One region of the Lelliottia amnigena genome, then DNA from elsewhere that is predicted to be linked to it. Evidence: predicted binding sites of a transcription regulator. Region 1 holds the regulator's gene; each other region holds the start of a gene.

The links. The regulator CRP, encoded in region 1, controls carbon source genes, mostly activating them, when cyclic AMP is high. The targets are predictions, from matches to a motif close to ATGTGANNNNNNTCACAT.
Region 2: I6L74_RS02035 (YfcZ/YiiS family protein) is a predicted target of CRP. The motif match lies at 1,216-1,233, and genes of this name have one in related genera.
Region 3: hpt (hypoxanthine phosphoribosyltransferase) is a predicted target of CRP. The motif match lies at 2,004-2,021, and genes of this name have one in related genera.

Annotation. Positions count from the first base shown of each region.
Region 1 is NZ_CP077236.1:1,377,150-1,380,432, forward strand. Features, by position in the region: gene I6L74_RS06595 (phosphoribulokinase) at 1-360, shown strand, start outside; gene I6L74_RS06600 (OsmC family protein) at 407-811, opposite strand; gene crp (cAMP-activated global transcriptional regulator CRP) at 1,121-1,753, shown strand; gene I6L74_RS06610 (YccS/YhfK family putative transporter) at 1,811-3,283, shown strand, end outside.
Region 2 is NZ_CP077236.1:429,923-433,205, forward strand. Features, by position in the region: gene fadI (acetyl-CoA C-acyltransferase FadI) at 1-663, opposite strand, end outside; gene I6L74_RS02035 (YfcZ/YiiS family protein) at 826-1,110, opposite strand; gene fadL (long-chain fatty acid transporter FadL) at 1,483-2,817, shown strand; gene mlaA (phospholipid-binding lipoprotein MlaA) at 2,864-3,283, opposite strand, start outside.
Region 3 is NZ_CP077236.1:2,583,066-2,586,348, reverse strand. Features, by position in the region: gene I6L74_RS12100 (ABC transporter ATP-binding protein) at 1-525, opposite strand, end outside; gene can (carbonate dehydratase) at 633-1,295, shown strand; gene hpt (hypoxanthine phosphoribosyltransferase) at 1,339-1,875, opposite strand; gene I6L74_RS12085 (glucose/quinate/shikimate family membrane-bound PQQ-dependent dehydrogenase) at 2,082-3,283, shown strand, end outside.

The DNA of each region.
Region 1 (3,283 bases):
GAGCGCGGCCATTCGCGTGAAGCGGTCATGGACTCGGTGGTGCGCTCAATGGAAGATTACATTAACTTCCTGACGCCGCAGTTTTCCCGCACGCACATTAACTTCCAGCGCGTCCCGACGGTGGATACCTCGAATCCCTTTGCGGCAAAAACGATTCCGTCTCTGGACGAAAGCTTTGTGGTGATCCACTTCCGTAATCTGGACGATATTGATTATCCGTGGCTGCTGGCGATGCTGCAGGGCTCGTTTATTTCGCACATTAATACGCTGGTGGTGCCGGGCGGGAAGATGGGACTGGCGATGGAGCTGATCATGATGCCGCTGGTGCAACGGCTGATGGAAGGCAAAAAGATCGAATGATCCTTTTCCCTCTCCTTGTGGGAGAGGGTCTGACTCTCGTCAACGCTTACGCGTCGATCACCTCGTAGGAGTGCGTGATTTTCACCGCTTTCTCCAGCATCAACGCCACCGAGCAGTACTTCTCCGCAGAAAGATCCACCGCACGGGAAACCGCGGCATCTTTCAACGCTTTGCCAGTCACAATGAAGTGCAGATTGATATGCGTAAACAGACGCGGCGCTTCTTCGCGACGCTCAGATGTCAGCTTCACTTCACAATCGGTGACGTCATGACGCCCTTTTTGCAGAATCGAGACGACGTCAATGGCGCTGCATCCGCCCGCCGCCATCAGCACCACTTCCATCGGGCTTGGCGCTTTATCGCCGGAGTTACCATCCATCAAAATCTGGTGTCCTGAAGCGGATTCGCCGAGGAACGTTAAACCTTCAACCCATTTCACACGCGCTTGCATTTTATTCACTCCGACGTTGCATTTTTCCGGACAGATTACCCGCGCGTTACAATTCTCGCAACGGAAGACGACCTGCGTCATGCTGAAGCGAGACACCAGGAGACACGCGGCAAAAGCTATGCTAAAACACTCTGGATGCTACAGTAATACATTGACGTTACACATGTATGCAGAGGACATCAAACATTACAGGCTGCAAACATTTATGACAGCCTAGTTCCCAGGTACGGGGAAGAATTCGATTGCAACCCCAGAGTCAGGATGCGATTTATGACTCTGGTGACAGCTTATAACAGAGGATAACAGCGCATGGTGCTTGGCAAACCGCAAACAGACCCGACTCTCGAATGGTTCTTGTCTCATTGCCATATTCATAAGTACCCATCGAAGAGCACGCTGATTCACCAGGGTGAAAAAGCGGAAACGTTGTATTACATCGTCAAAGGCTCGGTGGCAGTGCTTATCAAAGATGAAGAAGGAAAAGAGATGATCCTTTCTTATCTGAACCAGGGCGATTTCATCGGCGAACTGGGCCTGTTTGAAGAAGGCCAGGAACGTAGCGCCTGGGTACGTGCAAAATCAGCCTGTGAAGTGGCTGAGATCTCCTACAAAAAATTCCGTCAGTTGATTCAGGTTAACCCGGATATTCTGTTGCGCCTGTCTTCGCAGATGGCTCGCCGCCTGCAAATCACCTCCGAGAAAGTGGGTAACCTCGCCTTCCTGGATGTAACGGGTCGCATCGCGCAAACGCTGTTGAACCTGGCGAAACAGCCTGACGCTATGACCCACCCTGACGGCATGCAAATTAAAATTACCCGTCAGGAAATTGGTCAGATCGTGGGTTGCTCCCGTGAAACCGTTGGCCGTATCCTGAAAATGCTGGAAGATCAGAACCTGATCTCCGCTCACGGTAAAACCATCGTGGTTTACGGAACGCGTTAATTCCGGTCGAACGGCGTGCCATCGCAAGGTGTCACGCCGTTTTTGTCTCTGGCATCTATGTGGCGCAGGCTGATCTATCACCCGGAAGTTAACTACGCACTTCGGCAAACGCTGGTGTTATGTCTCCCCGTGGCCGTCGGTTTGATTCTGGGTCATCTGCAACACGGTCTGCTTTTTTCTCTCGTTCCTGCCTGCTGTAATATTGCCGGTCTCGATACCCCGCATAAACGCTTTTTCAAGCGCCTGATTATTGGCGGCTCGCTGTTTGCCGGATGCAGTCTCGCGGTACAGCTATTACTGGCGCGCGATATCCCCCTGCCGTTGATTTTGACCGTACTGGCACTCACGCTCGGCGTGACGGCGGAAATCAGTTCTCTGCATGCCCGCTTGCTTCCCGCCTCACTGATTGCATCGATCTTTACGCTCAGCCTCGCCGGGAATATGCCCGTCTGGGAACCGCTGCTGATCTACGCGTTTGGCACGCTGTGGTACGGATTATTCAACTGGTTCTGGTTCTGGATGTGGCGCGAGCAGCCGTTGCGCGAATCCTTAAGCCTGCTCTACGTTCAGCTCGCTGATTACTGCGAAGCAAAATACACCCTGCTGACGCAGCACACCGATCCGGAAAAGGCGCTGCCGCCGCTGCTGACGCGTCAGCAAAAAGTGGTCGATTTAATCAGCCAGTGTTATCAGCAGCTACACATGCTGGCGGCCAATAAAAATCATGAATACAAACGGCTACTGCGCACGTTTCAGGTAGGGCTGGATTTACAGGAACATATTTCCGTCAGCCTGCATCATCCACAGGAAGTGCAAAAGCTGGTGGAGCGCAGTCACGCCGAAGCGGTGATCCGCTGGAATGCCCAGACGGTCGCGGCGCGACTGCGCGTGCTGGCTGACGATATTCTCTATCACCGCTATCCCACACGCTTTACCATGGATAAACAGTTGGGCGCGCTGGAGAAAATTGCCCGTCAGCATCCCGACAACCCGGTCGGGCAGTTCTGCGCCTGGCACTTCAGCCGTATCGCACGCGTGCTGCGCACTCAGCGTCCGCTCTATTCCCGTGATCTGATGGCGGATAAGCAGAAACGTTTGCCACTGCTGCCGGCGCTCAAAAGCTATCTGTCATTTAAATCCCCTGCTTTGCGTAATGCGGCGCGCATTAGCGTGATGCTCAGTATCGCCAGCCTGATGGGCGTGGCGCTGCATTTACCCAAGCCCTACTGGATTTTAATGACCGTGCTGTTCGTGACGCAGAACGGCTATGGCGCGACGCGGGTGCGGATCCTGCACCGGGCGGGCGGGACCCTTGCCGGTCTGGTGATTGCGGGCGTCACGCTGCACTTCCACGTCCCGGACGGTTACACCCTGGCGGGCATGCTGTTTATTACGCTGGTCAGCTATCTGTTTATCCGTAAAAACTACGGCTGGGCGATGGTCGGCTTTACGGTCACCGCGGTATATACCCTGCAACTGCTTACCCTGAATGGCGAACAGTTTATTGTCGCCCGACTGGTGGATACGCTG
Region 2 (3,283 bases), 950 kb from region 1:
CTTGCCTTCTGACCAGGCCTGCGCAGCGCGCTGATGTGAACGATGCGCCAAAGCATCTTGCTGTTCGCGCGTGATACCGTACGTTTTCGCCATTTGCTCGGCGGTGTCGCCCATGCGCAGGCCCGTCGAATATTCCGCGACGGCAGGAGGAACAGGTGCGAGATCGCGTAAACGCAGTTGAGAGAAAAGCTTAAGGCGTTGCCCCATTGTGCGCGCTTTATTGACGTCCACCAGCACACGCGCCAGTTTCTTGCTGACGCCAATAGGCAAAACGGAAGAAGAGTCGGCGCCACCCGCAATACCGGCGCGAATGGTTCCCGTCATTAGACTTTCAGCGACGTTTGCCACCGCCTGAAAGCTGGTCGCACACGCGCGGCTGACGCTATACGCGTCGGTATGCACATTCATACCGGTGCCCAGCACAATTTCACGAGCGATATTCGGTGCTTCAGGCATCTGAACAACCTGGCCAAAAACCAGTTGCTCAATGACGTCAGGGGATATTTCGCTGCGAGCCAGCATCTCCCCCACCACCATTTTGCCCAAATCGACAGCCGGTATTCCATGAAATGCCGTCGCCTGGCGTGCAAATGGCGTACGCAATCCGCTGACAATGGCGATGCGATCGCCCTGGCGGGTGATAAGCGGTAATGCCTGACTCATAACACTCCCCTGTTAATGACAAAACGCATAAAGTGGTCTGACCTGATAACAGTCTTAACCATTTTTTTACATTCAGCCAATCAGGGAAACGAAAAAATGCGAGCTAAAACACAGAGAAGAAAAAGAAAACGCCCCTGAAGAACAGAGGCGTAAAAGACGGGATTAACGTAAGCCGAGCTGGAAAATCAATGTTTCTGCTTCGCAAGCAAAAATGAAATCGATATCCAGTTTCACACCACCTTCAACTTCGGTGAGCGTAGATTTGATTTCGCAAGGATCGGACTCCACGTCGCGAGCGCGCTTAGTCAATGCACTCAGCGTTTCTTCGGCGTCCGCACGTTTACTAAACACGCGGCTGTAAGACGCGGTGCAATCCGTATTGTCCATGATGGTACCGACATCCATACAGCAGCAAACCGGGGTTTCATCAGCACTGCATTTACTCATAGCTCAAGTTCCTCTGGATTCGCGCACGGCGCGAGATAAATACGTTGTCGATATTTTACGCCCGAGCCGGTGGTCTCTCCAGTCGTTAATGGCGCAAAAGGCGATAAGTGAGCGATATCACACTAAAAAATGATCTAACGCAAAAATCACCCTTTTCAATGAGTGCGACGGGTCGCATTTTTGCCACGCAGATCCCGTTTCGATAAACATCTTTGAAAAACTTAATAAACAAACTTGCAACATTCCATCTGGTCAGACCTATACTCTCGCCACTGGTCTGATTTCTAAGTGTTACCACAGACCCTACACTCCGCGCTCCTGTTACTACGTGTAACAATTATTGAATAAAAAAAACTCAATGAGGTTATGGTCATGAGCCAGAAAACCCTGTTCAAAAAGACTGCGCTGGCAGTCGCAGTGGCAATCGTATCAACGTCCGCCTGGTCAGCGGGCTTCCAGCTCAACGAATTTTCTTCCTCTGGCCTTGGCCGTGCCTATTCTGGGGAAGGCGCAATTGCCGATGATGCAGGCAACGTGAGCCGTAACCCGGCGCTGATCACGATGTTTGATCGCCCAACCTTCTCTATCGGTGCGGTTTATATCGATCCTGATGTAAACGTCACCGGAAAATCCAGCCTGACAGGGCAAAGCGCGAATCAGGACAATATTGCTCCGGTAGCCTGGGTGCCTAACATGCACTTCGTGATGCCCATTAACGATCAGTTTGGCTGGGGTGCATCGGTCACGTCAAACTATGGTCTGGCAACCGAATTCAATGACAGCTATGGCGCAGGTATTTACGGCGGCAAAACCGATCTGACGACGATGAACCTGAACCTGAGCGGTGCATATCGTCTGAACAGTAACTGGAGCTTCGGCCTTGGCTTTGATGCCGTTTATGCCAAAGCGAAAATCGAACGCTACGCGGGCGATCTGGGTCCATTACTGGCTTCCCAACTCCCTCCTCCATACAGGGATGGTATTAGCTCACCGAGCGACCAAATTGCATACCTGAAGGGTGATGAGTGGGGCTTTGGCTGGAATGCCGGCATTCTGTATGAGCTGGATAAAAACAACCGCTGGGGTCTGACTTACCGTTCAGAAGTTAAAATCGACTTCGAAGGCGACTATAAGAGCTCCATTAACCCGGCGCTTAACAGTATTTTCGCCAGCATGGGGATGACTTCCCTGCCAACCGGTACCGGCGGAAGAACACAGAACGGTGCGTTGACTCTGAACCTGCCTGAAATGTGGGAAGTGTCCGGTTATAACCGCGTCGCGCCACAGTGGGCCGTTCACTATAGCCTGACTTATACCAGCTGGAGCCAGTTCCAGGAACTGAAAGCGACGGGCGACAACGGCCAGACGCTGTTCCAGAAAGACGAAAACTTCAAAGATGCTTATCGTATCGCGCTGGGTACAACCTACTACTACGATAAGAACTGGACCTTCCGTACGGGTATCGCATTCGATGACAGCCCAGTGCCGGCCGACAAACGTTCTATCTCAATTCCGGATCAGGACCGTTTCTGGCTGAGCGCAGGTATGACATATGCCTTCAACGACGATGCTTCTGTTGATGTGGGTGCATCCTACATGCATGGTCAGAACGTCAGCTTCACCGAGGGTGAAGGTGTGTCTGCGTACGAATTCAAATCTGCAGGTAAAGCGTGGCTGTTCGGTACTAACTTCAACTACGCGTTCTAATTCCGCAATCATTAAAAAAGGTGAGCATTTGCTCACCTTTTTTTATTTATTCCGCATCAATCTCGGACAGTTCGTTTTCGATAGCTTTCGCATTCGGGTTATCTTCCGGCTTCAGCTTGCCACCGCTGGCAATGAAATCATGATTCTGGAAGTAAGCTTCACGCACCATGATATAAGGATCGGAAGACTGGCGCAGCAGGCCGTCAGAATCCAGCAATTGCGCGCGCGTTTCAATTCCTTCGACCGTCCATTTCCCAATCGATAGCGGCCACGTCAGCCATGACAGAACCGGATAAAGCGTATCAACCATATCGCCACCGTCATCACGAACGGTAAAGCTACCATAGAACGGCAAATGCATATACGGGCCATAGCCGACGCCATAACTTCCGAGCGTACTACCAAAGCGGTGCGGCTGTTCACGTTGCAGTTTCTGGTTAGACATCCCAGCCACATCGATAAAGCC
Region 3 (3,283 bases), 1.2 Mb from region 1:
CATTGAGCGGCGAAGTTCGATATCCACGCCCGCAGTTGGCTCATCAAGGATCAGCAGCTTGGGTTCGTGCATCAGCGCACGAGCGATCATCAAACGACGCTTCATCCCGCCGGATAACATGCGCGCACGTTCGTCGCGTTTTTCCCACAGATCGAGCTGTTTTAAATACTTTTCGCTACGCGCGACCGCGTCATGGCGCTCGACGCCGTAGTACCCCGCCTGATTGACCACAATCTGCTGCACGGTTTCAAAGGGGTTGAAGTTAAACTCCTGCGGCACCAGCCCCAGTTGGCGTTTGGCGTTGACCACGTCTTTTTCCAGGTCATATCCGAACACCGCGACTTTGCCGGAAGATTTGTTTACCAGCGAGCTGATAATACCGATGGTGGTGGATTTCCCCGCGCCGTTCGGCCCCAGCAGGGCATAAAAATCCCCGGCCTCCACTTTCAGATCGATCCCGCGTAGCGCCTGGACGCCGCCCGGATAGACTTTTTTAAGCTGCTCAAGCTCCAGTGCAATTGTCATGAAATAAGCTTACCTATAGTTCTGACACACGTTGTGTGGTTTCAATAAAAGTCGAGTTACCCTATATTAGCGCAACGCTATTACTCGGTTACAGGTCGTTAACCTCTATGAATGACATAGATACACTCATCAGCAACAATGCACTATGGTCAAAAATGCTGATAGAAGAGGATCCGGGATTTTTCGAAAAACTGGCGCAAGCGCAGAACCCGCGCTTTCTATGGATTGGATGTTCCGACAGCCGCGTCCCGGCAGAACGCCTGACAGGTCTTGAACCCGGCGAACTGTTCGTTCACCGTAACGTTGCAAACCTGGTGATTCACACCGATCTCAACTGCCTGTCCGTTGTTCAGTACGCCGTGGACGTTCTGGAAGTTGAACATATTATTATTTGCGGCCACTACGGCTGCGGTGGCGTACAGGCAGCAATCGAAAATCCGGAACTGGGTTTGATCGATAATTGGCTACTGCACATTCGCGATATCTGGTTCAAACATAGTTCACTGCTGGGTGAAATGCCGCAGGAACGTCGTCTGGACACGCTATGTGAACTTAACGTGATGGAACAAGTGTACAACTTAGGACACTCGACCATTATGCGTTCAGCGTGGAAGCGCGGGCAGAAGGTGTCAGTTCATGGCTGGGCATACGGTATTCATGACGGGTTGCTGCGCAATCTGGAAGTTACCGCGACTAACCGCGAAACGCTTGAACAACGCTATCGTCAGGGTGTGTCTAACCTGACAAAAAAACACGTCAATCATAAATAAGCGTGCAAAAACCGGGCGTGACCCGGCTTTTACTTTTCTTCGTTTACTCGTCCAGCAACACGACTTTGCCGACATACGGCAGATGGCGATAACGCTGCGCATAATCAATGCCGTAACCCACCACGAACTCATCCGGAATCGAGAAGCCGATAAATTCCACCGGAACGTCGACTTCACGACGCGAGGGTTTATCCAGCAGGGTGCAAATCGCCAGCGATTTTGGCCCACGCAGGCTCAGGATTTCGCGCACTTTAGACAAGGTGTTACCGGAGTCGATGATGTCCTCAACGATTAACACATCTTTGCCACGAATATCTTCATCCAGGTCTTTCAGGATTTTCACATCACGCGTGGTCGACATGCCGCTGCCGTAGCTGGAGGCGGTCATAAAATCGACTTCGTGGGACACCTGCACTTCGCGGCACAGGTCTGCCATGAACATGAAGGAGCCGCGCAGCAGACCCACCAGCACCATTTCGCTGCCGCTGTCCTGATAACGCTCGGTGATTTGACGACCCAGTTCAGCGATACGCGCTTTGATCTCCGCTTCCGGGATCATCACTTCAACAGTATGTTTCATTTTACTAACCGTATGATTTTAAAACCAATCTATCAATGAGGATGCCCTGGCGTCCGGCATTGATTCACAAGCCCTGCAGTATACCAGCAAATGGATTGGCCTGGCGCATGAGTTGTTAAAAGCTCAATTTGTGATTCCGATCACACTTGTTAATACCTATAATTAATTGCTATCAAAATTTTAACAAAACTGAAGAGTACTTTTCTATGGCTGAAACAAAAGTTCAACAGTCGCGTCTACTGGTGACATTAACAGCAGCGTTCGCAGCGTTTTGCGCACTCTATCTGTTAATCGGTGGCGTCTGGCTGGTCGCATTAGGCGGCTCCTGGTATTACCCGATTGCGGGCCTGGTTATGGTTGGCGTAACCGTTCTGCTCTTAAAGGGTAAACGATCCGCACTGTGGCTCTATGCTGCACTGCTTCTTGTCACAATGATTTGGGGAGTCTGGGAAGTTGGCTTCGACTTCTGGGCGCTGACGCCGCGCAGCGACATCCTGGTCTTCTTTGGGATTTGGCTGATCCTGCCATTCGTCTGGCGTCGCCTGAGGGTTCCTTCCAGCGGTGCGGTTGCCGCGCTGGTGGTTTCCCTGCTGATTACGGGCGGCATGCTAACCTGGGCTGGATTTAACGATCCGCAGGAAGTGAAAGGCACGCTGAGCGCAGATTCCACACCCGCTGCGGCAATCTCTGACGTTGCAGACGGTGACTGGCCGGCTTATGGCCGCAACCAGGAAGGCCAACGTTATTCTCCGCTGAAGCAAATCAACGCCGATAACGTTAAAAACCTGAAGGAAGCCTGGGTGTTCCGCACTGGCGACCTGAAGCAGCCAAACGATCCGGGCGAACTGACCAACGAAGTGACGCCGATCAAAGTGGGCAACATGCTTTACCTGTGTACCGCGCACCAGCGTCTGTTCGCGCTTGATGCCGCTACCGGTAAAGAGAAATGGCACTTCGACCCGCAGCTTAATTCTAATCCGTCCTTCCAGCATATTACCTGCCGTGGCGTGTCCTATCACGAAGCCCGTGCGGATAATGCCAGCCCGGAAGTGGTGGCCGATTGCCCGCGTCGCATCATGCTGCCGGTCAACGATGGCCGACTGTTCGCCATTAACGCCGAAACCGGCAAGCTGTGCGAAACCTTTGGCAACAAAGGCATTCTGAATCTGCAGACCAATATGCCGGATACCACGCCGGGTCTGTATGAACCGACCTCCCCGCCGATTATCACCGATAAAACGATTGTGATCGCAGGTTCGGTCACGGATAACTTCTCGACTCGCGAAACGTCCGGTGTGATCCGTGGTTTCGACGTTAACACGGGCAAACTGCTGTGGGCCTTCGATCCGGGCGCGAAAGATCCTAACGCGATTCCGGCGGATGAACACACGTTCACCTTCAACTCGCC